One region of the Citrobacter telavivensis genome, then DNA from elsewhere that is predicted to be linked to it. Evidence: predicted binding sites of a transcription regulator. Region 1 holds the regulator's gene; each other region holds the start of a gene.

Region 1 (10,655 bases):
GTGCCTCTGCCAGAAGCCGAAGGCCGCATTGCCGCTGAAGGCGCGCTCCCTTACCCGCCAGGTGTGCTGTGCGTGGTTCCGGGGGAAGTCTGGGGCGGCGCGGTACTGCGTTACTTCAGCGCGCTGGAGGAAGGGATCAACCTGCTGCCCGGTTTTGCGCCGGAGCTTCAGGGTGTGTACGTCAAAGAGTGCGATGGTCGCAAACAGGTGTGGTGCTACGTGATTAAACCTCGTGAAGCACAGACTGGCCTGTTGAAAGGAGAAGCATTATGAGTAAAGCCAAATCCAATAAAATGGGCGTGATGCAACTCACCATCCTGACCATGGTCAATATGATGGGTTCCGGGATCATCATGCTGCCGACCAAACTGGCTGAAGTCGGCACCATTTCGATTATCTCCTGGCTGGTTACCGCTGTCGGTTCCATGGCGCTGGCCTGGGCGTTCGCCAAGTGTGGCATGTTTAGCCGTAAATCCGGCGGGATGGGTGGCTACGCGGAATATGCGTTTGGTAAATCCGGCAACTTTATGGCGAACTACACCTACGGGGTGTCGCTGTTGATTGCCAACGTCGCCATCGCGATTTCCGCCGTGGGTTATGGTACCGAGCTATTTGGCGCTACTCTCACCCCGGTGCAAATCGGTCTCGCCACCATTGGCGTGCTGTGGATCTGTACGGTTGCTAACTTTGGCGGTGCGCGCATTACCGGACAGATCAGCAGTATCACCGTCTGGGGCGTCATCATTCCGGTGGTCGGCCTGTGCATTATCGGCTGGTTCTGGTTTAGTCCAACCCTGTATGCCAACTCCTGGAACCCGCATAACGTACCGTTCTTCACGGCGGTCGGTTCGTCTATCGCGATGACGTTGTGGGCATTCCTTGGTCTTGAATCGGCGTGTGCTAACGCGGAAGTGGTGGAAAACCCTGAAAAGAACGTACCAATTGCCGTACTGGGCGGGACGCTGGGCGCGGCGGTGATCTACATCGTCTCCACCAACGTCATTGCCGGGATTGTGCCTAACATGGATCTGGCAAACTCGACCGCCCCGTTTGGTCTGGCGTTTGCGCAGATGTTCACGCCGGAAGTGGGTAAAGTGATCATGGCGCTGATGATCATGTCCTGCTGCGGGTCGCTGTTAGGCTGGCAGTTCACGATTGCCCAGGTCTTTAAATCCTCTGCCGACGAAGGTTATTTTCCCAGGATCTTCTCTCGCGTGACTAAAGTCGATGCGCCCGTTCAGGGAATGCTGACGATTGTGGTCATCCAGAGCGGCTTATCGTTGATGACTATCAGCCCGTCGCTGAACAGCCAGTTTAACGTGCTGGTCAACCTGGCCGTGGTAACGAACATCATCCCGTACATCCTGTCGATGGCCGCGCTGGTGATCATTCAGCGAGTGGCGAATGTTCCGGCGGCGAAAGCAAAATCGGCAAACTTCGTGGCGTTCGTGGGTGCGATGTACAGCTTCTATGCGCTCTACTCGTCAGGTGAGGAAGCGATGCTGTATGGTTCCATCGTGACCTTCCTCGGCTGGACGCTTTATGGTCTGGTCTCACCGCGCTTTGAACTGAAGAATAAGCACGGTTAAAACCCTGCCCGGTGGACGTATTGCTATACGACAGTCATAAAAGGCGCCCTGTGGCGCCTTTTTTTCACTTCTGCAAAAGAAGAAGGTGAGCACAGGAAAGCGTAATCCGATCGGAGCGAGAACGTTTTTCACAGTCTGTGATGTTCATCATTAAAACATCGTTTTATTTTTAATGAATGCATGTTCTATTTACATCCTGAATGTTTCGACAGAATTTCATTAGGTTCAGGGGCCGACTGAGGCCAAAAATTTCTATCAGGAGATGAACATGAAAAAAGCATTTTGTATGGCGCTCTTGCTGTTAAGCAGCTCTTGCTTTGCACAGAGTACAGACGTTAAAGCGGTGACAGATGCCGTAGAAAGCATGCGTCAGGCGATGCTGAGCGGTGAAAAATCCAGTCTGGAAAAAGTGGGAACCGCCTCCCTGAGCTATGGCCATTCCAGCGGAAGAATTGAAAATAACGCCGAATTTGTTGACGCTATCGTGACAGGAAAATCACAATTCAAGACCTTAAATCTGAACGATCAGACTGTTCAGATTGATGGCGATGTCGCGATCGTCCGCCATATTCTGGAGGCGAAAACAAACGACAGCGGCAAACCAGGCGAAGTGAAAATCGGCGTGATGCTGGTGATGAAAAAAGACAGCGCGGGTGACTGGAAGTTATTAGCGCGTCAGGCGTATAAGCTCCCCCAATAACCACGCGAACTTCCAATATCGTGCGAGCGTAGGCCTGATAAGCGAAGCGCCTTCAGGCAATAAAACAACGCCGGATGGCAGCCTACGGGAAAGCGTGCGGGAATAGAAAAAGGAGCCAATCGGCTCCTTTTTAATGCGACTTTTTAACTCAGGCGTTTTTCAGCACTTCGCTGACAATTTCGACGGCTTCTTTCTCGATCTGCTTGCGATGCTCTTCACCGAGGAAGCTCTCGCAATAGATCTTGTACGCATCTTCCGTACCGGACGGACGCGCGGCGAACCAGCCGTTGTCGGTCATCACTTTCAGACCGCCAATCGACGCACCGTTACCCGGTGCTGCGGTCAGACGCGCGGTTATCGGGTCACCTGCCAGCGTGCTGGCGCTGACCATCTCCGGAGACAGTTTAGACAGCGCCGCCTTTTGTGCGGACGTTGCGCCTGCCTGCAGACGGTTGTAGCTCGGCGCACCAAAACGGGCAGCAAGCTCGTTGTAGTGCTCCTGCGGGTTCTTCCCGGTGACGGCGGTAATTTCTGCCGCCAGCAGGCACATGATGATCCCGTCTTTATCGGTAGACCACGGCGTACCGTCGAAACGCAGGAAGGATGCCCCCGCGCTCTCTTCACCGCCAAAGCCGAAGCTGCCGTCAAACAGACCATCAACAAACCATTTAAAACCAACCGGGACTTCCACCAGTTTGCGCCCCAGATCGTTAACCACGCGGTCGATCATGGCTGAAGAGACCAGCGTTTTACCGACGGCCACCTCTTTACCCCACTGCGGACGATGCTGGAACAGGTAGTTGATCGCCACCGCCAGATAGTGGTTTGGATTCATCAGCCCCGCCGGGGTGACAATACCGTGACGGTCATAATCGGGGTCGTTGGCGAACGCCAGGTCGAACTTGTCGCGCAGCGCGAGCAAACCGGCCATCGCACACTCAGACGAGCAGTCCATACGGATCGCGCCATCTTTATCGAGATGCATAAAACGGAAGGTTTGATCAACCTGATCGTTCACGATGGTCAGGTTCAGTTTGTAATGCTCCGCGATACGTTTCCAGTATTCAATACCGGAACCGCCCAGCGGATCCACGCCCAGCGTCAGACCGGCTTTCTGGATAGCAGCCATGTCGACGATGTCCGCCAGCCCTTCAACGAACGGCTGTACCAGGTCCTGTTCTTTGACATGACCGGACGCCAGCGCCGCATCCAGAGAAATACGCTTCACGCCTTTGAGGTCATCAGCCAGTAGCGCATTCGCGCGGTCTTCCACCACTTTCGTGACGTTAGTATCTGCCGGGCCACCGTTAGGCGGGTTGTATTTAATGCCGCCATCTTCCGGCGGGTTGTGGGACGGGGTAATGACAATACCGTCAGCCAGTGGGCCGCCTTTTTTGTTGTGGACCAGAATGGCATTCGATACGGCTGGCGTTGGGGTAAAACCGTTGTTCTCCTGAACAATCACGTCGACACCGTTCGCTGCGAGCACTTCCAGTACGGAGATAAACGCCGGTTCGGACAGCGCATGGGTGTCTTTACCCACATAGCACGGACCCGTAATGCCGTTTTTCGCACGCTCTTCCGCGATAGCCTGCGCAATCGCCAGAATGTGGGGCTCGTTGAAGCTATGACGACCTGCACTGCCACGGTGTCCGGAAGTGCCGAACTTCACCGCGTGTTCCGCATTTCCTTTTGCGGGCTTCAGTACATAGTATTGTGCCGTCAGTTGAGCGACGTTAATCAAATCACTTTGTTGCGCAGGCTTGCCTGCACGGTCGTGGATTGCCATTGCCTGGTCCTTTTCTGCATGGATTAAATTGTTCCGCAAACCTTTTCAATCAATTCCGCCGGGAATTGCATTGACTGCATGATGTGTTCGATCATGCTGCATTTACGGCCGGTGTTGGTGTTGGTGATCACCCAATAAGGCGTGCCGGGCACGTGTTTTGGTTTGGTTTGATTACCGTTTTTCAGTAGCGTCTGTTCATCAGCCGCAAAATAGACACGCGTTCGGCCATGCAACGATTCCGTTGCTTCAGCAAACGCATGTTGATCCAGTGTATAAAGTGTAGTCAGCACCAGCATAAAGCGGTTAACCGCTTTCTTCTGTTCCGCATATTCATCGGACAGAAGCAGTTCACGCATCGCGCGCACTTTATCTTTGACAAGATTGACGGGTTTCGCCTCTGCAACCACCGGTTGCGCCGTGCGAACCTCTTTTGTCACTGGCGTGACGGGCTGTGATGCGGCGGAAAACTTCAACATACGCCGTAAAATCTCGGATGCGCTCTCGCCGATATGCTTCGTGTGGCTGGCAATATAGCTATAGAGTTCATCATCAACTTCAATCGTTTTCATCTTAATCCAGTGCGGTGTCTTATCTGATCTGAAATACAAATCGTTGGGAGTATAGGGGCAAATCCCAACGGCGAATAGCGTCAAACCTGGCTGAACAAAAAACTCGGAGAAAACCGAAGTGGTTGCAGCCCAGTGGCAGAATGGTCAACATAATACCCTAACCCGACAGAGCGAAAAAAAGAACTTTGCCATGAAATTGAATATCCGAGCGCAATCCGCACAAAACCTGCACAATAATTCTCCCATCGTACTGGTTCACGGTTTATTTGGTAGTCTGGACAACCTGGGCGTGCTCGCACGAGACCTGGTGAACGACCATGACATCATCCAGGTCGATATGCGTAACCACGGTCTCTCTCCTCGCGACCCGGTGATGAACTACCCGGCGATGGCACAGGATCTGCTGGATACGCTGGAGGCACAACACATCGAAAAAGCCACCTTTATTGGTCACTCGATGGGCGGTAAAGCGGTAATGGCGCTCAGCGCGCTGGCCCCGGAACGCATCGATCGTTTAGTGGCAATAGATATCGCCCCGGTGGACTACCCTGTCCGCCGCCACGACGAAATTTTCGCTGCCATCAACGCGGTGACGGCATCAAAGGCAAAGACCCGCCAGCAGGCGGCTGCGGTCATGCGCGAATATCTTAATGAAGAAGGCGTGATTCAGTTTTTGCTGAAATCATATGTTGACGGCGAGTGGCGTTTTAACGTGCCGGTGCTGTGGGAACAATACCCGCATATCGTCGGCTGGGAGACGATTCCGGCCTGGGATCATCCGGCGCTGTTTATCCCCGGCGGCAACTCCCCTTATGTCACCGAGGCGTATCGCGCCGATTTACTGGCCCAGTTCCCACAGGCGCGTGCGCATGTGATTGCCGGGGCGGGTCATTGGGTGCATGCCGAAAAGCCGGAGGCGGTGCTGCGCGCCATCCGTCGTTATCTCAACGAGACGGCTAACTGATTAAAAACTCAGCGTCCGTGCGCGATTACACGTACGAACGTTGGCGCGCCTCATCCGCTGATGTATGATGGCGCGCTATCCATCCGGGCAGAGGCCTGGCTGATTGTTTCCCCGAAGTCACCAAAATCATGGCCAAAGAACAAACGGACCGTACGACACTAGATCTGTTCGCGCACGAGCGTCGCCCGGGACGACCGAAAACCAATCCGCTTTCGCGCGATGAACAACTGCGCATTAACAAGCGTAATCAGCTAAAACGCGACAAAGTTCGTGGTCTTAAGCGTGTCGAGCTCAAGCTCAACGCGGAAGCCGTTGACGCGCTAAATGAGCTGGCGGAATCCCGGGAGATGAGCCGCAGTGAACTGATTGAAGAGATACTGATGGCCCAACTGGCGGCGCTACGCGGCCAGGATCTCGCCTGAAATCCCCTCATTCCCCACTTTCGTGTAGCATGGAGTGCACTCGTATGCGTTTGCTATTTCCGCATACCTGACTGTTCTGCTATGATTGCCGTTATCTGTGGGCAACTCGCCACCACCATTTCAATAAGTTTCAAGAGGTTACTTTACTCATGGCAATCACTGGCATCTTTTTCGGCAGCGACACCGGGAATACCGAAAATATCGCAAAAATGATTCAAAAACAGCTTGGTAAAGACGTTGCCGATGTGCATGACATTGCAAAAAGCAGCAAGGAAGATCTCGAAGGCTATGACATTCTGCTGCTTGGTATCCCAACCTGGTACTACGGTGAAGCGCAGTGCGACTGGGACGACTTCTTCCCGACCCTCGAAGACATTGATTTTAACGGCAAACTGGTTGCGCTGTTTGGCTGCGGCGATCAGGAAGACTATGCTGAATACTTCTGCGACGCGTTAGGCACAATCCGCGATATCATTGAGCCGCGCGGCGCAACCATCGTGGGTCACTGGCCGACCGCAGGCTATCATTTTGAAGCGTCCAAAGGTCTGGCGGATGACGACCATTTTGTCGGTCTGGCGATTGACGAAGACCGTCAGCCGGAACTGACCGCCGAGCGCGTGGAAAAATGGGTGAAGCAGATTTCTGAAGAACTGCACCTCGACGACATCATTAACGCCTGATGTACGGCGGCGCAGACAATGTTTGCGCCGCATCAATAGACAGAACCAATCAAAATAATTGCTACAAATTTGTAACTTTCTTGCCCATCCCTGTACAATGTGCGGGAGTTTTTAGGTGGCGCTCTCATTTCCAGGCAATACCGACTATTTATTAACATTTGCCAGAGGCTTGCGGTTTTCATTTAGACACGGCAGTCCTATAATGAAACGCATTATCTCGAGTGCAATTTCTGTCACTTCTTGTATGAAGTGAATCGTTTAGCAACAGGACAGATTCCGCATGACTGACAACAATACCGCATTAAAGAAGGCTGGCCTGAAAGTAACGCTTCCTCGTTTAAAGATCCTGGAAGTTCTTCAGGAACCGGAAAACCATCACGTCAGTGCGGAAGATTTATATAAACGACTGATCGACATGGGTGAAGAAATTGGTCTGGCGACCGTGTATCGCGTGCTGAACCAGTTTGACGACGCCGGGATCGTTACCCGCCACAATTTTGAAGGCGGTAAATCCGTTTTCGAGTTGACCCAGCAGCATCATCACGATCACCTTATTTGCCTCGATTGCGGCAAAGTGATCGAATTCAGTGATGATTCTATTGAAGCGCGTCAGCGTGAGATCGCGGCGAAGCATGGCATTCGTCTGACGAATCATAGCCTTTATCTGTACGGCCACTGTGCTGAAGGCGATTGTCGCGAAGACGAACACGCGCACGACGCGAAATAATTTGTATTATTCTGAAAAGCCAACCTGCCGGTTGGCTTTTTTTATGCGTGCCATTCCCCACGCCGCGCTTTCTTCTGACAGCATGTTGCTTTAATGTAAAATCTCACCCTGCCTTGTCCGGAGAATCGAAATGGAACTTCGCCAGCTACGTTATTTTGTCCGTATTGTGGAAACCGGGAGTATGGGCAGCGCGGCGCTCGATCTCGACATCGGCGTTTCCGCGCTCAGCCAGCAGATGACACGACTGGAAAACGAACTTGCGATTCGTCTATTGCAGCGAACCTCGCGTGGCGTAACGCCAACCAACGCCGGTCTGGCCTTTTACTCACAGGCGCAACTGGCGCTGCGTCACGCTGATGACGCCATTCTGGCCGCGCGCGATGCGCGTCTGTCCGGACATGTCAGCGTCGGCATGGCCCCCAGCACGGCCTCTGTCCTGGGAATGCCGTTTATTCATGCTATGCGGGAACATTACGCCGACGTACGCTTGCATGTGGTGGAAAGCCTCTCGGGCAATCTGGAACGGATGATCAACACCCGTCAGATTGATCTGGCCGTCGTTTTTCAAAAAGAGAAGATCCTGCGCTGGAGCGCCAGGCCGGTTCTCGAAGAGCGGCTTTTTCTGATTGGCACGCACGAGCTGCTGGCGGATATTCCGGATGACACCATAACCCCTGCTCAACTGGCGAATATTCCCCTGATCATGCCAAGCCTCGGTCACGGACTGCGCGGCCGACTGGAGGCCATCTGTCAGGAACACGGACTAAAGGTTGATATCGCCACGGAAATTGACGGCCTGACGTTACTGATGCACGCCGTTCGCAGCGGACTCGGTGCCACGCTGCAACCCGGAGCTGCCATTTCGCACCTTGAGAGAGACGCGCTAAGAGTGATCGGTGTCCACAATCCTGTACTTAGCCGCCCCAATTTTCTGGTCAGCCTGTCTGACGATGAACTCACCCCCGCCGGGCTCGCCGCCCGCGTGATGCTCACAAAAGTCATGCGTGAACTTGTTGAAACCGGCTGTTGGCCGGGTGCAACCCTTTACGCTCACTAAACAGGTCTTTAGCTTTTCGTCATAGCGCCCATACAACCCGTACGTATACATTTCAATTACAAATTTAACAAATAGTTAAATGATAATGGAGTATACGATGGTGGATGTACTGGTGATTGGCGGCGGTAATGCCGCGTTATGTGCCGCCTTAACCGCTCGCGAGGCAGGAGCCTCCGTGTTGCTGTTAGAGGCTGCGCCACGGGAATGGCGCGGCGGCAATTCTCAACATACGCGCAATTTACGATGCATGCACGATGCGCCACAGGATGTGCTGGTCGAGAGTTATCCCGAAGAGGAATTCTGGCAGGATCTCTGGCGTGTCACGGAAGGCAACACCGATGAAGCGCTGGCGCGTCTGGTGATCCGCACCTCATCGCAGTGTCGTGACTGGATGCGCCAGCACGGTGTTAACTTTCAGCCTCCACTCTCTGGCGCACTGCACGTGGCGCGTACCAATGCCTTCTTCATGGGCGGCGGTAAAGCCCTCGTGAACGCCTATTACCGCAGCGCAGAAAAGCTGGGGGTTCAGATTCGCTACAACTCGCCGGTACAGGCGCTTGAATTGCGCAACGGTGAATTCGTCGCCGCCCTGGCAGGGAACGAGCGCATTGAGGCCAAAGCCTGCGTCCTCGCCGCTGGCGGGTTTGAATCCAACCGCGAATGGCTGCGCGAGGCCTGGGGGGAAAACGCGCGTGGCGAATGGCCGGCCGATAACTTCCTCATTCGTGGCACCCGCTTTAATCAGGGCGTCTTGCTCAGATTTATGATCGATGCCGGGGCTGACATCATCGGCGATCCGTCCCAGTCCCACTGTGTTGCCATTGATGCCCGAGCCCCGCTGTATGATGGCGGCATTTGTACCCGCGTGGATTGCGTCTCGCTTGGCGTGGTGGTCAATCGGGACGCGGAGCGCTTTTACGATGAAGGCGAAGATTTCTGGCCGAAACGGTATGCCATCTGGGGGCGTCTGGTTGCCCACCAGCCCGGCCAGATTGGCTACTCCATTATCGATAGCAAAGCGATCGGCCACTTTATGCCGCCGGTTTTCCCGGGCGCGCAGGCCAACACGCTGGGTGAACTGGCCCGCCAGCTGGGGCTGGATACCGAACGCTTTACCCATACCGTGGAACAGTACAACCAGGCCTGTCAACCGGGCCAGTTTGATCACACAACGCTGGATAACTGCGCGACGCAGGACCTGACGCCACCCAAAACCCACTGGGCGCGGCCTATCGATACCCCCCCCTACTACGGCTATGCCCTGCGTCCGGGGATCACCTTTACCTATCTGGGACTGAAAGTGAATGCACACGCTGCGGTCCACTTCGCTGGAGCCCCCAGCCGTAACCTGTTCGTTGCCGGTGAGATGATGGCAGGCAACGTGCTGGGCAAGGGTTATACCGCCGGTGTCGGCATGTCCATCGGCACCACGTTCGGGCGGATCGCAGGGAAAGAAGCCGCACGGGCGGCACGTAAGGAGGCGCGCCATGAAGCAGCTTGAAAAATTGATTATTGAAGCCAAAATTCTCACCGAGCCGGAGGCGGAAGTCGAGCGGGTGATGCAGGTTTGTAACGCCTGCCGCTATTGCGAAGGGTTTTGCGCCGTGTTTCCGGCAATGACTCAACGACTGGAATTCGGCAAAGCCGACATCAACTATCTTGCTAACCTGTGTCATAACTGTGGCGCCTGCTTACATGCCTGCCAGTATGCCCCGCCGCATGAGTTTGCTCTCAACGTGCCGAAAGCGATGGCGGAAGTACGCCTGGAGACCTATCAACATTACGCACGGCCTGCGGCCTTTGGCGCACTGTATCGCCGGGCAGGCGTCACCGTGACGCTGGCGCTGGTCTTTAGTCTGATCCTCTTTTTACTCCTCGCGATGGGGCTGAAAGGATCGCTGCGCCACCCACCGCTGGCCGGTGATTTCTACCAAATCTTCCCGCACAACCTGCTGGCATGGATGTTTGGTTCCGTTTTCGTTCTGGCGATCGGTTTATTGATGGCGGGCGTGATCCGCTTCTGGCGTGAGATATCGCCGGTCGGGCCACGTCCGGCGGAAATTGCCGAAGCCTCGCACAATGCGCTTACGCTGAAATACCTCGACGGCGGACATGGCAAAGGCTGCAACGACGCTGACGACGCCTTTACGCTGATGCG
Region 2 (10,655 bases), on a different contig from region 1:
ACAGAACCGTCCGGGCGACGAACACCCTTCTTGGTGCGCACCACTACCGCCTTCAGCACATCACCTTTTTTGACCTTACCACGCGGAATTGCTTCTTTGATGGTGATCTTGATGATGTCGCCTACGCCTGCGTAGCGACGGTGCGAGCCACCCAGAACCTTGATACACATTACGCGACGTGCACCGGAGTTGTCGGCGACGTTCAGCATAGTCTGTTCTTGGATCATTTTAGTGCTCCGCTAATGTCAACTACTACTGAGACCCGAAATCAGGTCGTTAAAAAAGCCCCATATCTAGGGCGCGGCATTATAACACCGCTCTCAGGATATGGGTAGAAAAAATAAACGGCCCATCGCTGAGCCGTTTATTCGTTGAGAACGCGTACTGTATTACAGAACCGCTTTCTCTACAACGCGAACCAGCGTCCAGGACTTAGTCTTGGACAGCGGACGGCATTCACGGATTTCAACCTTGTCGCCGATACCGCATTCGTTGTTCTCGTCATGTACGTGCAGTTTGGTCGTACGCTTAATGAATTTACCGTAGATCGGGTGTTTCACAAAACGTTCGATAGCAACAACAATGGATTTCTCCATTTTGTCGCTAACAACGCGACCTTGCAGAGTACGGATTTTATCGGTCATTACGCACCCGCCTTCTCAGTCAGTAAAGTCTTAACGCGTGCGACATCACGACGCACTTGCTTCAACAGGTGAGACTGTTGCAGCTGGCCACTTGCAGCCTGCATACGCAGGTTGAACTGCTCACGCAGCAGGTTCAGCAGCTCGGTGTTCAGCTCTTCAACACTCTTCTCACGCAGCTCTTTTGCTTTCATTACATCACCGTCTTAGTTACAAAAGTGGTTTTAATCGGCAGTTTCGCTGCTGCCAGCTTGAATGCTTCACGGGCCAGCTCTTCCGGTACGCCGTCCATTTCATACAGGACTTTACCCGGCTGAATCAAGGCAACCCAATACTCCACGTTACCTTTACCTTTACCCATACGCACTGCCAGCGGCTTTTCAGTGATCGGTTTGTCCGGGAATACGCGGATCCAGATCTTACCTTGACGCTTAACTGCACGGGTCATAGCACGACGTGCTGCTTCGATCTGACGGGCAGTCAGACGACCACGGCCAACAGCTTTCAGACCGAAGCTGCCGAAGCTAACATCCGCGCCAGCAGCCAGACCGCGGTTACGGCCTTTGTGCATTTTACGGAATTTTGTACGCTTTGGTTGTAACATCAGCGACGCTCCTTATTTACGGCCTTTACGCTGCTGCTTTTTAGGTTGAGCAGCCGGTTTTTCCGGTTGTTCAACAGCAGCCATACCACCCAGGATCTCGCCTTTGAAGATCCATACCTTAACGCCGATTACACCGTAAGTGGTGTGCGCTTCAGAGGTGTTGTAGTCGATGTCAGCACGCAGAGTGTGCAGCGGTACGCGACCTTCGCGGTACCATTCGGTACGTGCGATTTCCGCGCCGCCCAGACGGCCGCTAACTTCAACTTTAATCCCTTTAGCGCCCAGACGCATTGCGTTCTGTACAGCACGCTTCATCGCACGACGGAACATAACGCGACGTTCCAGCTGTGAAGTGATGCTGTCAGCAACCAGTTTTGCGTCCAGTTCAGGCTTACGAACTTCGGCGATATTGATCTGTGCAGGAACGCCAGCGATATCCGCTACGACCTTACGCAGTTTTTCTACGTCTTCGCCTTTCTTACCGATAACGATGCCCGGACGAGCAGTGTGAATAGTCACACGGATGCTCTTAGCCGGACGCTCGATAACGATACGAGATACAGACGCTTTAGCCAGTTCCTTAGTCAGGTACTGACGTACTTTAAAATCGCTGTCCAGGTTGTCAGCGAATTCTTTGGTGTTCGCAAACCAGGTAGAGTTCCATGGTTTTACAATACCCAGGCGAATACCATTAGGATGTACTTTCTGACCCATTGCTAGTCTCCAGAGTCTCAGCGATCGGACACAACCACAGTAATGTGGCTGGTGCGCTTCAGGATGCGATCTGCACGACCTTTTGCACGCGGCATAATGCGCTTCATGCTCGGGCCTTCGTCTACGAAAATTTTCGTAACTTTCAGATCGTCAATGTCAGCGCCATCGTTGTGTTCAGCGTTAGCAATGGCAGATTCCAGTACCTTCTTGACCAGTACAGCCGCTTTCTTATTGGTGTAGGTCAGAATATCCAGAGCCTGCGACACTTTCTTACCGCGAATCAGGTCAGCAACAAGGCGAACCTTCTGAGCAGAAGAACGAGCATGGCGATGTTTAGCGATAGTTTCCATCTCTTCCTCCTACCTTATTTCTTCTTCGCTTTTTTATCAGCAGCGTGGCCGCGATAAGTACGAGTCGGTGCGAATTCACCCAGTTTGTGACCGACCATTTCATCGGTTACGAATACTGGAACGTGCTGACGACCATTATGGACAGCGATGGTCAAACCGATCATGTTAGGAAAGATCGTTGAACGACGGGACCAAGTGCGCAGGGGCTTCTTGTCTCCGCTTTCCACCGCTTTCTCTACCTTCTTCAGCAAGTGCAGGTCAATAAAAGGACCTTTCTTGAGAGAACGTGGCATGGCTTATCCTCTAAAATTATTTGCTACGGCGACGTACGATGAATTTATCAGTACGCTTGTTGCTGCGGGTCTTCTTACCTTTGGTCTGAACGCCCCACGGAGTTACCGGGTGCTTACCAAAGTTACGACCTTCACCACCACCATGTGGGTGGTCGACTGGGTTCATCGCGGTACCGCGAACGGTCGGACGAACACCACGCCAGCGTGCAGCACCTGCTTTACCCAGAACGCGCAGCATATGCTCAGCATTGCCAACTTCGCCCAGAGTTGCACGGCAGTCTGCTTCGACTTTACGCATTTCACCAGAACGCAGACGCAGGGTGACATAAGCACCATCACGAGCAACGATCTGAACGTAAGTACCAGCGGAACGTGCCAGCTGACCGCCTTTTCCTGGTTTCATTTCTACGTTATGAACGGTAGAACCAACCGGGATATTGCGCATCGGCAGGGTGTTGCCTGGTTTGATTGCAGCATCAACGCCAGATTGGATCTGGTCGCCAGCTTTCAGGCCTTTAGGGGCCAGGATGTAACGGCGCTCACCGTCTTTGTACAGAACCAGCGCGATGTTCGCGGAACGGTTCGGATCGTACTCAAGACGTTCAACAACTGCCGGGATACCATCTTTGTTGCGTTTGAAGTCAACAATACGGTACGCCTGCTTGTGGCCACCACCGATATGACGAGTGGTGATACGGCCATTGTTGTTACGACCACCGGATTTGCTGTTTTTTTCCAGCAACGGAGCAAAAGGTTTGCCCTTGTGCAGCTCAGGGTTAACCACTTTAACGACGTGGCGACGACCCGGAGATGTCGGTTTACATTTAACAACTGCCATTGTATTACTCCTCCGACTTACTCAGCGCCGCCAACGAAGTCCAGATTCTGGCCTTCTTTCAGGGTGACGTAAGCTTTTTTCCAGTCGCTACGACGACCGATACGCTGTCCGTGACGTTTAACTTTCCCTTTAACTACCAGGGTGTTAACGACTTCGACTTCGACTTCAAACAGTTTCTGCACAGCAGCTTTGATCTCTGCTTTGGTCGCGTCTTTAGCAACTTTGAGAACGATGGTGTTAGTTTTTTCCATCGCAGTAGACGCTTTTTCAGAAACGTGCGGTGCACGCAGCACCTTCAGCAGACGTTCTTCACGAATCATGCCAGCATCTCCTCAACTTGCTTAACAGCATCAGCAGTCATTACGACTTTGTCGAAGGCGATCAGGCTAACCGGGTCGATACCCGTTGCATCGCGAACGTCAACCTTGTGCAGGTTACGTGCTGCGAGGAACAGATTTTCGTCCAGCTCACCGGTGATGATCAACACATCTTCCAGAGCCATGTCTTTCAGTTTCTGTGCCAGCAGCTTAGTTTTAGGCGCTTCAACAGAGAACTTCTCGACAACGATCAGACGATCCTGACGTACCAGTTCGGACAGAATGCTTTTCAGCGCGCCGCGGTACATCTTCTTGTTAACTTTTTGACTGTGGTCCTGCGGGCGAGCAGCGAAGGTCACGCCACCGGAACGCCAGATCGGGCTCTTGATAGAACCTGAACGCGCACGGCCGGTACCTTTCTGGCGCCACGGCTTTTTGCCGGAACCAGTTACTTCAGCACGAGTCTTCTGAGCACGAGTACCCTGACGAGCACCAGCTGCATAAGCAACAACAACCTGGTGAACCAGCGCTTCGTTGAAATCACGACCGAAGGTAGTTTCGGAAACAGTCAGCGCGCTCTGCGCGTCTTTCAATACTAATTCCATTGCTATCCCCTTACGCCTTCACAGCTGGTTTAACGATCAGGTCGCTACCGGTAGCACCCGGGACAGCACCTTTAACCAGCAGCAGGTTGCGCTCAGCGTCAACACGTACTACGTCCAGGCTCTGAACGGTTACACGTTCGTTACCCAGCTGACCTGCCATCTTCTTGCCTTTGAACACTTTGCCCGGAGTCTGGTTCTGACCGATAGAACCCGGAACGCGGTGAGACAAGGAGTTACCGTGAGTCGCGTCCTGGGTACGGAAGTTCCAGCGCTTAACGGTACCAGCGAAACCTTTACCTTTAGAGGTGCCAGTTACGTCAACTTTTTTAACTTCAGCAAACAGTTCTACGCTGATGCTCTGACCAACGGTGAATTCTTCACCTTCAGCCAGACGGAACTCCCACAGGCCGCGGCCAGCTTCAACGCCAGCTTTAGCGAAATGGCCAGCTTCCGGCTTGGTTACACGGTTAGCTTTTTTAGCACCGGTGGTAACCTGAACAGCACGATAGCCATCGTTAGCCAGGTCTTTAACCTGAGTAACACGGTTTGCTTCAACTTCGATTACGGTTACTGGGATAGAGACGCCATCTTCAGTGAAGATGCGGGTCATACCCACTTTTTTACCGACTAAACCAATCATTGTATCAACCTCTCAATCGCTCGATGACCTGATTAACCCAGGCTGATCTGCACGTCTACACCGGCAGCCAGGTCCAGACGCATCAGAGCATCAACGGTTTTCTCGGTTGGCTCAACGATGTCAACCAGACGCTTGTGAGTGCGGATTTCGTACTGATCGCGCGCGTCTTTGTTAACGTGCGGAGAGATCAGAACGGTGAAGCGCTCTTTGCGGGTCGGCAGCGGGATCGGACCACGGACTTGCGCACCAGTGCGCTTAGCAGTCTCGACGATTTCCGCGGTTGATTGATCGATCAGACGATGATCAAACGCTTTAAGGCGGATACGGATTCTTTGGTTCTGCATGAGACCAGAGCTCCAATTATTTTATAAACGAAAATGATTACTCCTCAGACCCATTACGATTGATGGGAGAGTGTAACCGTTCTTACGTAGCCCCCCGATTGGGAGCATTGTTAGATAGCCAAATCGGCTACCTGAGGTTCAGATCGAACCTGCCGTCGATTAAGACAAGCCCGCGCATTATACGTAAATATCAGACTGAAGCAAGTGTCGCGTAGATATTAATCACTTCGTCCGTAATGCGAGTAGGGTTCCAGGCTTTTATGTAGTGAATGAAACGCGGCAATTGAGCAGGAAAGTCGCTCGCAATACTCATAATAGTACCTTGCTCCCTCATTAGCCTTCTTTAAAGTAGCGACAGGATTGATGGAGGATACCTGATGGTCGCTGCCCTGCCCTTTCTGCTGCTATATACCGCATTGTCTTTGTCTCTTAGTTTCTGCGATGTGCGCAGCGGACAACTGCCGGACCGGTTTACCTGCCCATTGTTGTGGGGCGGACTCCTCTTTCACCTGTGCATCATCCCGGCACAACTTGCAGATGCCGTATGGGGTGCCATTGCAGGCTACGCCAGTTTTGCCTTTATCTACTGGAGCTATCGGTTGGTTCGTAAGAGAGAAGGACTCGGCTATGGTGATGTGAAATTCCTTGCCGCGCTGGGTGCCTGGCATGGGTGGATGTCATTACCATTTTTGGTCTTTTGGGCGGCGCTGTTAGCGTGTTCTGGTATCGCAGCATTGGGGATAATTCATGGAAAGTCGGTATTAAAAAACCCGCTGCCTTTTGGGCCATTTCTGGCGGCAGCGGGTTTCATCACCGGATGTTACCGTTTCACTTCTGAAGCGATTAACTGGTCACTTTAATTTGCGACTGCAGATAATTTTGCAGGCCAATTTTCGAGATGAGATCCAGTTCAGTCTCCAGCCAGTCGATATGCCCTTCTTCATCCGCAAGGATTTCGATCATCATATCCCGGCTGACATAATCATGAACGGTATCAGCATAGGCGATCGCTTCACGTAAGTTTTTCGCCCCTTCGAGCTCTAATCTGAGATCGGACTGCAGCATCTCTTCAACATCTTCGCCAATCCCCAACTTACCGAGATCCTGCAGGTTCGGGATCCCTTCCAGGAACAAAATACGCTCAATATATTTATCCGCGTGTTTCATCTCATCGATGGATTCATGGTACTCGACGTCATTGAGGCGGGTAAGTCCCCAATTTTTGAACATACGTGCATGGAGAAAATACTGGTTGATCGCGACAAGCTCATTTCCCAATAGTTTATTGAGATAATTTATGATTTTAACATCACCTTTCATTTTATAGTCCCTCCGCTTCCACTCTCCAGAGCATAGATGGGGCTACAGGGATGTCAAAAAAAAGAGTGTGACTCAGGCGATCTCTTTAAATTCTGGCATTTGCATTAACTCATCCTGCATCACTTCGCGTGCTGCCCGAACGCATTTACCGCATTGATTTCCCACAGGTATAAACTTGCGTAACTGTTGGAAGGATTGAGGATGAAACTGACGTACCGCCTGGCGAATTTTTTTATCACTTACACCATTACACAAACAAACGTACATGATCGCTCCCGTTCAATTTCTGTGCAAAGTGTAAATGAGAATAGTTATGATTACAATAGCACAATTCTCTCTACGCAACGGGAGCGAAGTAAAAATTGCGAGTAAATGTGACAACCAAATCACAGGCAGCAAAAAAGGGCGCCGAAGCGCCCTTTTTAAGTGCAGAACTAATCAGTAAATAATTAGCTCATTACTTTAGCAACAACGCCCGCACCAACAGTACGGCCGCCTTCACGGATTGCGAAACGCAGACCGTCGTCCATCGCGATCGGGTGGATCAGGGTAACAACCATTTTGATGTTGTCGCCCGGCATTACCATCTCTACGCCTTCCGGCAGTTCGATGGTGCCAGTCACGTCAGTGGTACGGAAGTAGAACTGCGGACGGTAGCCTTTGAAGAACGGAGTATGACGGCCGCCTTCGTCTTTGGACAGAATGTACACTTCAGATTCGAACATTGTGTGCGGCTTGATGGTACCCGGCTTAGCCAGTACCTGACCACGTTCGATTTCTTCACGTTTGATACCACGCAGCAGAACACCTACGTTCTCACCCGCACGGCCTTCGTCCAGCAGTTTGCGGAACATTTCAACGCCAGTACAGGTAGACTTGGCAGTCTCTTTGATACCAACGATTTCAACTTCTTCGCCAACTTTGATGATACCGCGCTCTACACGACCGGTAACAACGGTACCACGACCGGAGATGGAGAATACGTCTTCGATCGGCAGCAGGAACGGCTTGTCAATCGCACGCTCTGGTTCCGGGATGTAAGAATCCAGGAAGCCAGCCAGTTCGATGATTTTCGCTTCCCACTCTGCTTCGCCTTCCAGCGCTTTCAGAGCAGAACCACGAACGATCGGCGTGTCGTCGCCCGGGAAATCGTACTGAGACAGCAGTTCACGAACTTCCATCTCTACCAGTTCCAGCAGCTCTTCGTCATCAACCATGTCGCATTTGTTCAGGAACACGATGATGTACGGAACGCCTACCTGACGACCCAGCAGGATGTGCTCACGAGTCTGCGGCATCGGGCCGTCAGTCGCAGCAACAACCAGGATCGCGCCGTCCATCTGCGCAGCACCGGTGATCATGTTTTTAACATAGTCGGCGTGGCCCGGGCAGTCTACGTGCGCGTAGTGGCGAGTCGGGGTGTCATATTCAACGTGAGAGGTGTTGATGGTGATACCACGAGCTTTTTCTTCCGGCGCGTTATCGATCTGATCGAATGCGCGAGCAGCACCGCCGTAGGTTTTAGCCAGTACGGTAGTGATGGCAGCAGTCAGGGTAGTTTTACCGTGGTCAACGTGGCCGATGGTGCCGACGTTAACGTGCGGTTTTGTACGTTCAAATTTTTCTTTAGACACGGCTATATTCCTTACTATAGCGCTCTCCCCTTGTGGAGAGAGCACGGGACTTAGGTTTTAATCCTGTGGATTATTTACCACGGGCTTCGATTACGGCCTGAGCAACGTTGTTCGGTGCATCATCATACTTCAGGAATTCCATAGTGTACGATGCGCGACCTTTGGTCAGAGAACGCAGCTGAGTTGCATATCCGAACATTTCAGACAGCGGAACTTCAGCGTGGATCTTAACGCCAGTGACTTCGGATTCCTGACCGCGCAGCATACCGCGACGACGGCTCAAGTCACCGATAACATCACCGGTGTTTTCTTCCGGCGTTTCTACCTCAACCTTCATGATTGGCTCAAGCAGAACTGGTTTAGCTTTCTTAAAGCCTTCTTTAAAGGCAATAGACGCAGCCAGTTTAAACGCCAGTTCAGAGGAGTCAACGTCATGGTAAGAACCGAAGTGCAGACGAACACCCATATCAACAACCGGGTAACCTGCCAGCGGGCCGGCTTTCAGCTGCTCCTGGATACCTTTATCAACGGCCGGGATGTATTCGCCAGGGATTACACCACCTTTAATGTCGTTGACGAACTCGTAGCCTTTCGGGTTAGAACCCGGCTCCAGTGGGTACATGTCGATAACAACATGACCATACTGACCGCGACCACCAGACTGCTTGGCGTGTTTACCTTCGATATCGGTAACTTTCGCACGAATCGCTTCGCGGTAAGCAACCTGAGGTTTACCGACGTTCGCTTCAACGTTGAATTCACGCTTCATACGGTCAACGATGATGTCGAGGTGCAGTTCACCCATACCGGCGATAATGGTCTGGTTAGATTCTTCGTCAGTCCATACGCGGAATGACGGGTCTTCTTTAGCCAGACGACCCAGAGCCAGACCCATTTTTTCCTGGTCAGCTTTGGTTTTCGGTTCTACGGCGATGGAAATTACCGGCTCAGGGAATTCCATACGCTCCAGAATGATCGGCGCATCCGGGTCACACAGGGTGTCACCAGTGGTTACGTCTTTCAGACCGATCGCAGCAGCGATGTCGCCCGCGCGAACTTCTTTGATCTCTTCACGTTTGTTAGCGTGCATCTGAACGATACGGCCGAAACGCTCACGTGCAGATTTCACGGAGTTCAGTACGGTATCACCAGAGTTAACCACACCGGAGTACACACGGAAGAAGGTCAGGTTACCCACGAACGGGTCGGTAGCGATTTTGAATGCCAGTGCAGAGAAAGGCTCTTCGTCGCTAGCGTGACGCTCAGCAGGCGTATCTTTACCGTCGTCCAGGATACCGTTGATCGCAGGTACGTCAACCGGGGATGGCAGGTAATCAATTACCGCATCCAGCATCGCCTGAACACCTTTGTTCTTAAATGCAGAACCACAGGTTACCAGGATGATTTCGTTGTTCAGAACGCGCTGACGCAGAGCTTTTTTGATCTCTTCTTCAGTCAGTTCTTCACCACCCAGGTATTTCTCCATCAGCTCTTCAGAAGCTTCCGCAGCGGACTCGATCAGGTTCTGGTGCCATTCTTCAGCCAGTTCCTGCATGTCAGCCGGGATATCTTCATAAGTGAAGGTAACGCCTGCATCTGCTTCGTTCCAGTTGATGGCTTTCATTTTCACCAGGTCAACAACACCGGTGAACGCTTCTTCAGCGCCAATTGCCAGCTGCAGCGGAACAGGGTTCGCGCCCAGACGGGTTTTGATCTGACCAACAACTTTCAGGAAGTTCGCACCCATACGGTCCATTTTGTTAACGAACGCAATGCGCGGAACTTTATATTTGTTTGCCTGACGCCATACGGTTTCAGACTGCGGCTGAACACCACCAACTGCGCAGTAAACCATTACCGCACCATCAAGAACACGCATGGAACGTTCTACTTCGATTGTGAAGTCAACGTGCCCCGGGGTGTCGATGATGTTTACACGATGCGGTTCATACTGCTTAGCCATACCAGACCAGAATGCAGTAGTCGCTGCGGAAGTGATAGTAATACCACGTTCCTGCTCCTGCTCCATCCAGTCCATGGTGGCCGCGCCGTCATGAACTTCACCGATTTTATGGTTTACACCGGTGTAGAACAGAATACGTTCGGTAGTAGTGGTTTTACCGGCGTCGATGTGCGCACTGATACCGATGTTACGGTAGCGTGCGATGGGTGTTGTACGAGCCATTTGATTCCTCGTTTATCTTTTAGGCGTTCAATTTAAGTAGCCCAAAGCGGGCTGCTTACTGGAAGCGCCCGCCTGGTGACTAAAACTCCGAAGGGATTACCAACGGTAGTGTGCGAACGCCTTGTTGGCTTCTGCCATACGGTGAACGTCTTCACGTTTCTTAACTGCAG
Region 3 (10,655 bases), 740 kb from region 1:
GACCGGCGCGGCGCGGCGCCCAGGATGCGGGGGAAAAGCGCAGCGAAGTAAAAACAGGCCGTTAATCAACATGATCGCGGCGGCAACGATAAATGACCAGCCAAACCACAGTTCCGCCCAGACCAGCAGACTGATGATGATGGGGAGTAAAAACTGCCCACCGGAGACAAAGGCCTTAATCAGGATGTTGGCGGTGCTCGGCGAAGAAGGGAAGGCCTCCATCAGACTGGGATAGGTGCCCGCGTCCAGAAAACTGTTCGCCATGCCGGCGAGGACCCCGAACGCATAAGCGATGATGATGTTATGGGTCGTCAGAATACCGAAAAAGAACGTCACATAGCAGAGCATCCCCAGAATAATAAAGGGTCTGCGACCAAACCGGTCGGATAGCAATCCGGCGCAAAACAGGACGCTTAAGCGCCCGATACCTAATGAGGAGATAACGACAGACACACCTGCGGCATTTGTCTGCCACTGTTGTTCGAGCGATGCCATGTTGAGACTCATCAGGATGACTCCCATGCCATGCACCAGGTAATTGAGATACAGCCCCATCGCGGTGGGGAAATAGTGATTTTTCATGATGCCTGCTCAGCGAAATTGCTAATGATTTTCCCTGGTACGGGTTAAATACCCGTGCCTTAAAAGTACAATCGATCTGTTTATTTAACGTTTCTTAGTATGAATCGCCGGTGGCAGGAAATATGTGGTCTAACACAATCGTTCCAGGTCGTGGGCATAGAGTTCGGCAGCAACGGATTGATAAATTTTCCAGTCAAGAAAAGTACCATCACGGTAGACTGACTGGAAATCGGTTAAATCAGAAAAGAAACGCATGGTATTATTGCCAATGCGATTGTTTATCTTCTCTATAATGGCATTAATACGTAGTTTTCTTTTTCTGCGCATTTCCAGTAGTGTTGCAACAATCGCGGGAGGCAGTTCACATTCGCCATTTTCCCACTGCTGCCAGTTGGTGACATTATAATCTGGCGCAATCCATGACACGCACTCTTCAATGGTCATTGCAAAAACTTGACGTAATGCCTGTAGTTCATAAGCGTTCATCATTGAATGACCCCATATTAAAAAACAATAAGGCATAAATAACACTATTAAACAGATTTCGGCATGAAGAGAGTCACAATATCTTGTGCAATATTCTTTGTTATCGGTCTGTGAATATTACTTGCAGGCAAGTGACGGAGGCGATTTCAGGATAAAAAAAAGCCCATCGTGGGAGATGGGCAAAGACTACACACAGCAATTCGTTGTTTCACTCAGGGGATTTCCATACTTATAAATCAATGTCTTGATCTATAACCGTGACCTAATAGTAGGGTATCGGGCGTTTTAGCGTCGATCAGATTCGTCTCAATAGTTTAAAAACTGTAAAGAATTTGCGACACAAATCAGGGATGACGAAGCGGTAACAGGCGCTACAGATAAGCAGAAGTACGTGATTGATTAGCGAGATTAAACAATCAGGCGACCGGAGTCGCCTGCTATCGTGTTATTTTTTAAGGCCTTCGATTTCGCTCAGTTCCTCGAGAAGTTCCTCTGGTTTGCTGCCCGGCACAGGCGCTTCGTTGACCCAGGCCGAGAACAGTCGCCAGGAAACGGCCAGCAGCACCGGACCGATAAACAGACCAATCATGCCAAACGCAATCAGGCCGCCAATAACGCCGGAGAGGATCAGGATCAGCGGCAAATCTGCACCCATACGGATAAGCATCGGGCGAATCACGTTATCCAGTGTCCCGACCACGCAACTCCACGCCAGCAGCACGCTTCCCCAGGTGGTATCGCCAGTCCAGTAAAGCCAGATAATGGCTGGAATCAGAACCGGTAACGGCCCCAGTTGTACCAGGCAGGAGAGGATCATCACCACGGAGAGCAGTGTGGCGTAAGGCACGCCGGAAACGGCCAGACCGATGCCGCCCAGCACCGCCTGCACCAGCGCTGTGACGACCACCCCCAGCGCCACCGCGCGGATTGCCTGTGCGGCCAGCAGCATCGCCGCGTCGCCACGTTTTGCGGCCAGACGGTAGGCAAAATGACGAATACCCATCGCCACCGTCTCACCGCGCCAGTACAGCAGGGCGCTGAATAAGAGCATCAGGCCACAGTGCATCATAAAGCGACCGATGTGAGCGGCCTGACCGACAAACCAGGTGGTCGTGGTGCCAATGTACGGACGGACCTTCGCCATGATCGCCGTCCCCCCCATATCCAGCAGGTTATGCCAGCCGGCATACAGTTTCGCGCCGACCAGCGGAATGCTGTTCAGCCAGGCCAGATCCGGTAGCGTCATATCACCGCTCGTGATGGCGTGAATCAGAGGGCCGCTGCCATCAACGAGACTGTTGACCAGCAGCGCAATCGGGATCACAAACAACAGCACTAATAAGAGCGTCATCACCAGAACCGCCAGCGAACGCCGCCCCCAGAGTAATTTTTGCAGGCGCAGTAAAACCGGCCAGGTCGCAATGACGATAGTCCCGGCCCAGGCAAAGCCCAGAATAAAAGGTTGAACAATCCAGAGACACGCCACAATCATGATGGCTAAAAACAGCACCGACAGCAGCACTTGTGCGATATCCCTGGGCTGACGAATATTGACCATAAACTCTTTCACCTATGTAGTGCGTCAGATCGTTGACGCGACACGACCGTGTGAAACACGTCTCATAATGATGAGCAATTTCAGCGGTTTTTGACAGGCGGATTCTGCCAGTATTTCTGTTGGGTGTATTAGAAAAAAATGTGATACAACAATAAGCAAACGATTAACTCCCACAACACACAGACCGCAGGAAAGGGTCACGATAATGATTCCACAAATTTCTCAGGCACCCGGCGTCGTTCAGTTGGTGCTTAATTTTTTGCAAGAGCTGGAGCAACAAGGATTTACCGGCGATACGGCAACCAGTTATGCCGATCGTCTGACGATGTCGACAGATAACAGTATCTATCAACTTCTCCCCGATGCCGTGGTTTTCCCCCGTTCAACGGCCGATGTGGCGCTGATTGCCCGTCTGGCGGCGCAACCACGCTTTACCTCGCTGATTTTTACCCCGCGCGGCGGCGGTACGGGGACTAACGGACAGGCGCTGAACCAGGGCATCATCGTCGATATGTCCCGCTATATGAGCCGCATCATTGAGATCAACCCGGAAGAGGGCTGGGTGCGGGTGGAAGCCGGGGTGATCAAGGATCAACTGAATCAGTATCTCAAACCGTATGGCTATTTTTTTGCCCCGGAACTGTCCACCAGTAACCGGGCGACACTGGGGGGGATGATTAATACCGACGCCTCCGGGCAGGGGTCGCTGGTCTACGGGAAGACGTCCGATCACGTGCTGGGCGTGAGGGCAGTACTGCTGGGTGGCGATATTCTCGATACGCAGCCGCTGCCGGTTGAACTGGCACAGACGCTCGGTCAGAGCAACACCGCCATTGGCCGTATTTATCGCACCGTGTTTGAGCGCTGCCGCGAAAAGCGTCAGTTGATCATTGATAAATTCCCCAAACTGAACCGCTTCCTGACGGGTTACGACTTGCGCCATGTCTTTAACGATGACATGAGTGAATTCGATCTAACCCGGATCCTCACCGGTTCGGAAGGGACGCTGGCGTTCATTACGGAAGCGCGGCTGGACATTACGCCACTGCCGAAAGTGCGCCGACTGGTGAACGTGAAATACGACTCTTTTGACTCCGCACTGCGGAATGCGCCGTTCATGGTGGACGCGCGCGCGCTGTCGGTGGAGACGGTTGACTCAAAAGTGTTGAATCTGGCGCGTGAAGACATCGTCTGGCATTCGGTGAGCGAACTGATTACCGACGTCCCGGACAAAGAGATGCTCGGCCTGAACATCGTCGAATTTGCCGGTGATGATGAAGCCGTTATCGACGGACAGGTTGCGTCCCTGTGCGAGCGCCTGGATGAGCTGATTGCGCGTGAAGAGGCGGGGGTGATTGGCTGGCAGTTATGTACTGAACTGGCGGGCGTTGAGCGTATCTACGCAATGCGTAAAAAAGCGGTGGGGTTGCTGGGAAATGCGAAAGGCGCGGCAAAACCAATCCCGTTTGCCGAGGACACCTGCGTACCGCCGGAACATCTTGCCGACTACATCGCTGAATTTCGCGCACTGCTTGATGGCCACGGCCTGAGCTACGGCATGTTCGGCCACGTCGACGCCGGGGTGCTGCATGTGCGGCCGGCGCTGGATATGTGCGACCCGCAGCAGGAAGTGCTGATGAAGCAAATCTCCGATGAGGTGGTGGCACTGACGGCGAAATATGGCGGTCTGCTGTGGGGTGAACACGGCAAAGGTTTTCGCGCCGAATACAGCCCGGCGTTTTTCGGCGATGAACTCTTCGCGGAACTGCGGAAGGTCAAAGCGGCATTCGATCCGCAAAACCGGCTGAATCCGGGGAAAATTTGTCCGCCGGAAGGTATCGACGCGCCGATGATGAAAGTCGATGCGGTCAAACGCGGCACCTGGGACCGACAAATCCCGCTGGCCGTGCGCCAGACCTGGCGAGGCGCGCTGGAATGTAACGGTAACGGTCTGTGCTTTAACTTTGATGCGAAGAGCCCGATGTGCCCGTCGATGAAAATCAGCCTCAATCGCATCCATTCGCCAAAAGGGCGCGCGACGCTGGTGCGTGAATGGCTGCGTCTGCTGGCAGATCGCGGTGTTGATCCGGTACGACTGGAAAACGCGCTGGCGAGCAAACGGCCCAGCCTGCGGTCTCTGATTTCGCGCACCCGTAACACCTGGCATGCCAGCAAGGGCGAGTATGACTTCTCGCATGAAGTGAAGGAGGCGATGTCCGGCTGTCTGGCCTGTAAGGCCTGTTCGACGCAGTGTCCGATCAAAATCGACGTCCCGGAATTCCGCTCGCGCTTCCTGCAGCTTTACCATACCCGCTACCTGCGCCCGCTGCGTGACCATCTGGTGGCGACGGTCGAAACCTATGCGCCGCTGATGGCGCGGGCGCCGAAGACCTTCAACTTCTTTATTAATCAGCCGCTGGTGCGCAAGCTGTCGGCAAAACATATTGGCATGGTCGATCTGCCGCTGCTGTCGACGCCGTCACTGCAACAGCAGATGGTTGGTCATCGCTCGGCGAACATGACGCTGGAACAGCTTGAAGCGCTCACGGATGCGCAGAAAGCCAATACGGTGCTGGTGGTGCAGGATCCGTTTACCAGCTATTACGACGCGCAGGTCGTGGCGGATTTCGTCCGTCTGGTCGAAAAACTGGGGATGCAGCCGGTTCTTCTGCCGTTCTCGCCAAACGGTAAAGCACAGCACATCAAAGGATTCCTGACGCGTTTTGCGAAGACCGCCAAAAAGACCTCTGATTTTTTGAACCGCGTGGCAACACTGGGCATGCCGATGGTCGGCGTCGATCCGGCGCTGGTGCTCTGTTATCGCGATGAGTACAAGTTGGCGCTAGGCGAACAGCGCGGCGATTTCCATGTCCAACTCGCTAATGAGTGGCTGGCAACGGCGCTGGCCTCGCACGAACCGCGCGACGTTAGCGGTGAATCCTGGTATTTCTTCGGCCACTGTACCGAAGTGACCGCGCTGCCCGGCGCGCCGGCGCAATGGGCGTCAATTTTTGCCCGCTTTGGCGCGAAGCTGGAAAATGTCAGCGTGGGGTGTTGCGGTATGGCCGGTACTTACGGTCATGAGGCGAAGAACCATGCGAGTTCGCTGGGTATCTACGAGTTGTCGTGGCACCAGGCGATGGAGCGACTGCCGCGTAGTCGTTGCCTCGCGACGGGATATTCCTGCCGCAGCCAGGTGAAACGCGTCGAAGGCACTGACGTGCGCCATCCTGTGCAGGCATTACTGGAGATTATTGGATGATCTGGAAACGTGAAGTGACCCTCGACGCCCTCAATGCGATGGGCGAAGGCAATATGGTTGGCCTGCTGGATATTCGCTTTGAGCATATCGGCGACGATACGCTTGAAGCGTCAATGCCCGTTGACGGGCGCACGAAGCAGCCGTTTGGCCTGCTACACGGCGGAGCCTCTGTTGTGCTCGCTGAAAGCATCGGTTCGGTTGCGGGTTACCTGTGTACTCAGGGCGAGCAAAAAGTGGTGGGGCTGGAGGTCAATGCTAATCACGTTCGCTCCGCGCGGGAAGGGCGCGTAAAGGGAGTCTGTAAGGCAATTCATACCGGCTCCCGACATCAGGTCTGGCAGATTGACATCTACGATGAGCAGCAGCGACTGTGCTGTACCTCGCGGTTGACAACGGCCGTTGTGTGACGTTGTCACCGGAAAAAGTGTGATCACTATTGCTTTTGGTCATAATCTGCGCAGCAAAAGGTGATATACTGTGCAGGTTTTGACCATAAGCGAGGATGATATGACTAGCCAACTAGACCCGGCCCAACTGGCAATTGAGTTTTTACGTCGTGATAAAACAGAGCTCTCTCCAGCCCAATACCTTAAAAAACTAAAACAACTTGAGCTCGAATTTACCGATTTACTGACGCTCTCTTCCACCGAGTTAAAAGAAGAGATCTATTTTGCCTGGCGCCTTGGCGTTCATTGATTCTGTGATTGTCAGCGTAAAGAGAACCCGACACCTGAGTCGGGTTTTTTTTTGGTCCTTACGCAGCGGTGCTACCACGTCATCTCGCCCGAATTCACTTTCGCGCTCAATTCCAGCGAGCTTTCATCTGCCAGTCCCGGCCACGCGGCGTTCATCGTCTTAATGACCCAGGCCGAACCTTGTTTCGACGCCAGCGCCTGTTCAAACGATTGCAGGTAATCCTGCGTGAAGCGGATAGCGCCATCGCCAGCAGGGCGCTCACCAAGGTAATGACCGGGAATGACCTGCTTTGGTTGTAGGCTGTGCATTTCAGTCAGGATATTACGCCATGATGCGCGTTGCTCCGGCGTCTGGGTGTCAGCCGTCCAGACATGAATGCCTGCCGCCACGCCCGTGCCGCCGAGGATCGCCCGGTTAGCCGGTACCCAGACATACGCCGCGTAATCATTAGGATGACGCAATTCCAGCGTTTCACCATCTACGCTAAAACGCGTTTCAGCGGTGGTCTGCGGAACGATCGGCGCCGTTGGCGCGCCATCCTTCATCTGTGGTCCCCAGTACTGCAGCTTAGCCTCTTTGGTGGCACGAATATGCTCAACGACCGATGGTGTCGCCAGTACCTTCGCGTCAGGAAAAGCTTTCACAATCGGCTCCAGGCCAAAATAGAAATCTGGATCGCCGGAGGTAATCACGATGGCTTTCAGCGTTTTGCCACGGGATTTAATCATCTCCACCAGTTTTGCCCCGTCTTTAGTGCTGAACTGCGCATCAAACAATATGGCTTCCGTCGGGCCGGATACCAGCGTTGAAGAAACAGGGAAGATGGCGTTTTCCTGTGGGTTATAGACGTCAAGTTGCAGCGGTGCGGCAAACAGTGGAGAGGCGACAGCAGGCAACAACAGGGTCAGCAGTTTACTTTTCATGAGGGATAACCTTATGCAGATGAAATTGTTCTGGGTGTGGCCTGTATTTTAAGGAAATTTGGATCTGTTAGAATTCCTGTATCAGAACATGCTGAGTTTCATAAAACGATCGGATGGGGTAGCAATGGACAGAGTCATGGCGGCGACGGTATTCAATCATATCTGCGATTTAGGCAGCCTGAGTGCGGCGGCGCGGGCACTGGGACTCTCCCGACCGATGGTGAGCCGTTATCTTGATGAGATGGAGAAATGGGCAGGCGCGCGGTTGATTCATCGTTCATCGCGCAGGCTGACGATTACGCCAGCCGGAGAAGAGGCGCTGGTGAAGACGAGAACGCTGGCGCAGCTGTCGCAGGCGATTGGTGCGGCGTCGGCGACAGAGATTCCCTCCGGAACGCTGCGCGTCGCGTGTGCGCACTTTACGGCAATGCACATTCTCGCGCCGGTGCTACCAGGTTTTTTAGCACGGTATCCAGAATTGCGCATTGAAGTTGAGATAAACAATCAGCCGGTCAGTCTGGTCGGTGAACGCATTGATGTCGCGATTCGTATTACCGATAACCCCGAGCCAGGTACGATTGCCCGCCGACTCGGCGACTGCGAATCGGTTCTGTGTGCGTCAGAGGCGTATTTGCGCCAGCACGGCATCCCGCAGACGCTGGAGGATCTCGCTCAGCATAACTGCCTGTATTACAGTGGGTTTGCTGGGAAATCGTGGCATTTTCTCGACGAACGGGGCGAGGCGGCCTCGGTGGCGATAAAGGGAAATCTGAGCGCCGGGATCTCGTCTCTGCTGTGCGAATCTGCGCTGGCAGGCATGGGGATCGCGCTGGTGCCGGAAAAGGAAGCGCGTGAAGGACTCGCGCAGGGGCAACTGGTACGCCTGCTGCCGATGCTGCAACCCCGACGCCTTGCCGTGTACGGTCTGTATCTTTCCCGTGAGCATCAGCCCGTTGGGCTTCGGCTGTTTCTGGAGGCAATCCAGGCAACGATGTCGTAACGCATGGAATTGATCCGCCACAAAAAAGTGCGGGATAGCAATTTGTGTTAAAAATGACCTTCGGCAATATGAGACTATTCTTATCGCCCCTTCAAGAGCTAAGCCATCGTGAGTGCCGGAGATAAGCGCCGGATGGGGCCGGAACCCTTAAGGCTGTTACTGACAACCTTAAGGGTTTTGTTTTTCTGTGCTTTCACCCTCCTCATGTTATTCCTATCCCTGAAATAGTCATTTTCTATACATCTTTACTGTTTTGACCTGCCAGGTCGATGATGAACGTTAAAGTCATTATCAATCAATGCATTGAACAAATTCATCCATTCCTCTTAACCCGCGCGGCAGGGTCTATGCTTAATAAAAGTGGTCAAAAAGGGTGAAACGCCAGAATGCCCCTGCTGTTGAGGGGTTGAAGTGAGAATCGTTATCACTAACATGGTGTTATAGCCTGATGGCTCATTATGCGAGGTAACCCTATGGAATTGCATTCAGGAACATTTAATCCGGACGATTTCGCCTGGCGCGGATTGACGCTCACCCCTGCGGCAGCAGCGCATATTCGCGAACTGGTCGCAAAGCAGCCTGGCATGCTGGGCGTGCGCCTGGGCGTTAAGCAGACGGGATGCGCCGGTTTTGGCTATGTGCTGGATACCGTCAGCGAGCCGGAGAAAGACGATCTGCTGTTCGAGGTTGAGGGCGCGAAGCTCTACGTCCCGCTGCAGGCGATGCCATTCATCGACGGCACGGAAGTGGATTACGTCCGCGAAGGATTAAACCAGTTATTCAAATTTCATAACCCGAAGGCCCAGAACGAATGCGGCTGTGGCGAAAGCTTTGGGGTATAGGCGGTACTATGTCTCGTAATACTGAAGCAACTGACGATGTCAAAACCTGGACCGGCGGCCCTCTGAATTACAAGGAGGGTTTCTTTACCCAACTGCAAACGGATGAGCTGGCGAAAGGGATCAACGAAGAGGTGGTACGCGCCATTTCGGCCAAACGTAATGAACCTGAGTGGATGCTGGAGTTTCGCCTCAATGCGTACAGGGCCTGGGTCGACATGCAGGAGCCGCACTGGTTAAAGGCGCACTATGAGAAGCTGAATTATCAGGACTACAGCTACTATTCCGCGCCCTCGTGCGGGAATTGTGATGAGACCTGCGTGTCGGAACCGGGAGCGGTACAGCAAACCGGGGCGAATGCTTTCCTCAGTAAAGAGGTGGAGGCTGCCTTTGAACAGCTCGGTGTACCGGTGCGCGAAGGCCGTGAGGTGGCAGTTGACGCCATCTTTGACTCTGTCTCTGTTGCCACCACCTATCGTGAAAAACTGGCGGAGCAGGGGATCATATTCTGCTCGTTCGGCGAAGCGATTCACGATCATCCCGAACTGGTGAAACAGTATCTTGGCACCGTCGTACCCGGCAACGATAACTTCTTCGCCGCGCTAAATGCGGCGGTCGCTTCTGATGGCACCTTTATTTATGTGCCGAAAGGCGTGCGCTGTCCGATGGAGCTTTCCACCTACTTTCGCATTAACGCCGAGAAGACCGGGCAGTTTGAGCGCACGATCCTGGTAGCGGATGAAGGCAGCTATGTGAGCTATATCGAAGGCTGTTCAGCACCGGTGCGCGACAGCTATCAGCTTCACGCGGCGGTAGTGGAAGTGATCATCCACAAAGACGCCGAGGTGAAATACTCCACCGTTCAGAACTGGTTCCCTGGCGATAACAACACCGGCGGTATTCTGAACTTCGTCACCAAACGCGCGCTGTGCGAGGGTGAGAACAGCAAAATGTCGTGGACCCAGTCGGAGACCGGATCGGCAATTACCTGGAAATACCCAAGCTGCATTCTGCGTGGCGACAACTCCATCGGTGAATTTTATTCGGTGGCGCTGACCAGCGGACATCAGCAGGCGGATACCGGCACCAAGATGATCCACATTGGCAAGAACACCCGGTCGACCATTATCTCAAAGGGGATCTCTGCCGGACACAGCCAGAACAGCTATCGTGGTCTGGTCAAAATTATGCCGACGGCCACCAATGCCCGTAACTTCACCCAGTGCGACTCAATGCTGATTGGCGCCGACTGCGGGGCGCATACCTTCCCGTATGTCGAATGCCGGAACAACAGCGCGCAGCTGGAGCA

Evidence for each region. The regulator Fur, encoded in region 1, represses iron uptake genes when iron is present. The targets are predictions, from matches to a motif close to ATAATAATGAGAACNACTATCAA.
Region 2: the regulator Fur is predicted to act here: its motif matches at 6,968-6,990, upstream of bfd (bacterioferritin-associated ferredoxin).
Region 3: the regulator Fur is predicted to act here: its motif matches at 8,919-8,941, upstream of sufA (Fe-S cluster assembly scaffold SufA).

What each region holds. Positions count from the first base shown of each region.
Region 1 covers NZ_JBGUBF010000001.1:455,173-465,827, reverse strand. Annotated here, with positions in the region: gene speF (ornithine decarboxylase SpeF) at 1-273, shown strand, start outside; gene potE (putrescine-ornithine antiporter) at 270-1,589, shown strand; gene ACERJC_RS02135 (nuclear transport factor 2 family protein) at 1,858-2,289, shown strand; gene pgm (phosphoglucomutase (alpha-D-glucose-1,6-bisphosphate-dependent)) at 2,438-4,078, opposite strand; gene seqA (replication initiation negative regulator SeqA) at 4,102-4,647, opposite strand; gene ybfF (esterase) at 4,838-5,611, shown strand; gene ybfE (LexA regulated protein) at 5,740-6,033, shown strand; gene fldA (flavodoxin FldA) at 6,183-6,713, shown strand; gene fur (ferric iron uptake transcriptional regulator) at 6,994-7,440, shown strand; gene tcuR (tricarballylate utilization LysR family transcriptional regulator TcuR) at 7,571-8,497, shown strand; gene tcuA (FAD-dependent tricarballylate dehydrogenase TcuA) at 8,595-9,998, shown strand; gene tcuB (tricarballylate utilization 4Fe-4S protein TcuB) at 9,985-10,655, shown strand, end outside.
Region 2 covers NZ_JBGUBF010000003.1:479,000-489,654, reverse strand. Annotated here, with positions in the region: gene rplN (50S ribosomal protein L14) at 1-227, opposite strand, end outside; gene rpsQ (30S ribosomal protein S17) at 390-644, opposite strand; gene rpmC (50S ribosomal protein L29) at 644-835, opposite strand; gene rplP (50S ribosomal protein L16) at 835-1,245, opposite strand; gene rpsC (30S ribosomal protein S3) at 1,258-1,959, opposite strand; gene rplV (50S ribosomal protein L22) at 1,977-2,309, opposite strand; gene rpsS (30S ribosomal protein S19) at 2,324-2,602, opposite strand; gene rplB (50S ribosomal protein L2) at 2,619-3,440, opposite strand; gene rplW (50S ribosomal protein L23) at 3,458-3,760, opposite strand; gene rplD (50S ribosomal protein L4) at 3,757-4,362, opposite strand; gene rplC (50S ribosomal protein L3) at 4,373-5,002, opposite strand; gene rpsJ (30S ribosomal protein S10) at 5,035-5,346, opposite strand; gene ACERJC_RS16950 (prepilin peptidase) at 5,724-6,206, shown strand; gene bfr (bacterioferritin) at 6,190-6,666, opposite strand; gene bfd (bacterioferritin-associated ferredoxin) at 6,739-6,933, opposite strand; gene tuf (elongation factor Tu) at 7,116-8,300, opposite strand; gene fusA (elongation factor G) at 8,371-10,485, opposite strand; gene rpsG (30S ribosomal protein S7) at 10,582-10,655, opposite strand, start outside.
Region 3 covers NZ_JBGUBF010000001.1:1,194,443-1,205,097, forward strand. Annotated here, with positions in the region: gene ACERJC_RS05730 (MFS transporter) at 1-582, opposite strand, end outside; gene ACERJC_RS05735 (YdiL family protein) at 712-1,068, opposite strand; RNA gene rprA (antisense sRNA RprA) at 1,220-1,327, opposite strand; gene ydiK (AI-2E family transporter YdiK) at 1,514-2,626, opposite strand; gene ydiJ (D-2-hydroxyglutarate dehydrogenase YdiJ) at 2,832-5,888, shown strand; gene menI (1,4-dihydroxy-2-naphthoyl-CoA hydrolase) at 5,885-6,295, shown strand; gene ACERJC_RS05760 (YdiH family protein) at 6,396-6,584, shown strand; gene ACERJC_RS05765 (Vmh family MBL fold metallo-hydrolase) at 6,656-7,507, opposite strand; gene ACERJC_RS05770 (LysR family transcriptional regulator) at 7,632-8,507, shown strand; gene sufA (Fe-S cluster assembly scaffold SufA) at 8,981-9,349, shown strand; gene sufB (Fe-S cluster assembly protein SufB) at 9,358-10,655, shown strand, end outside.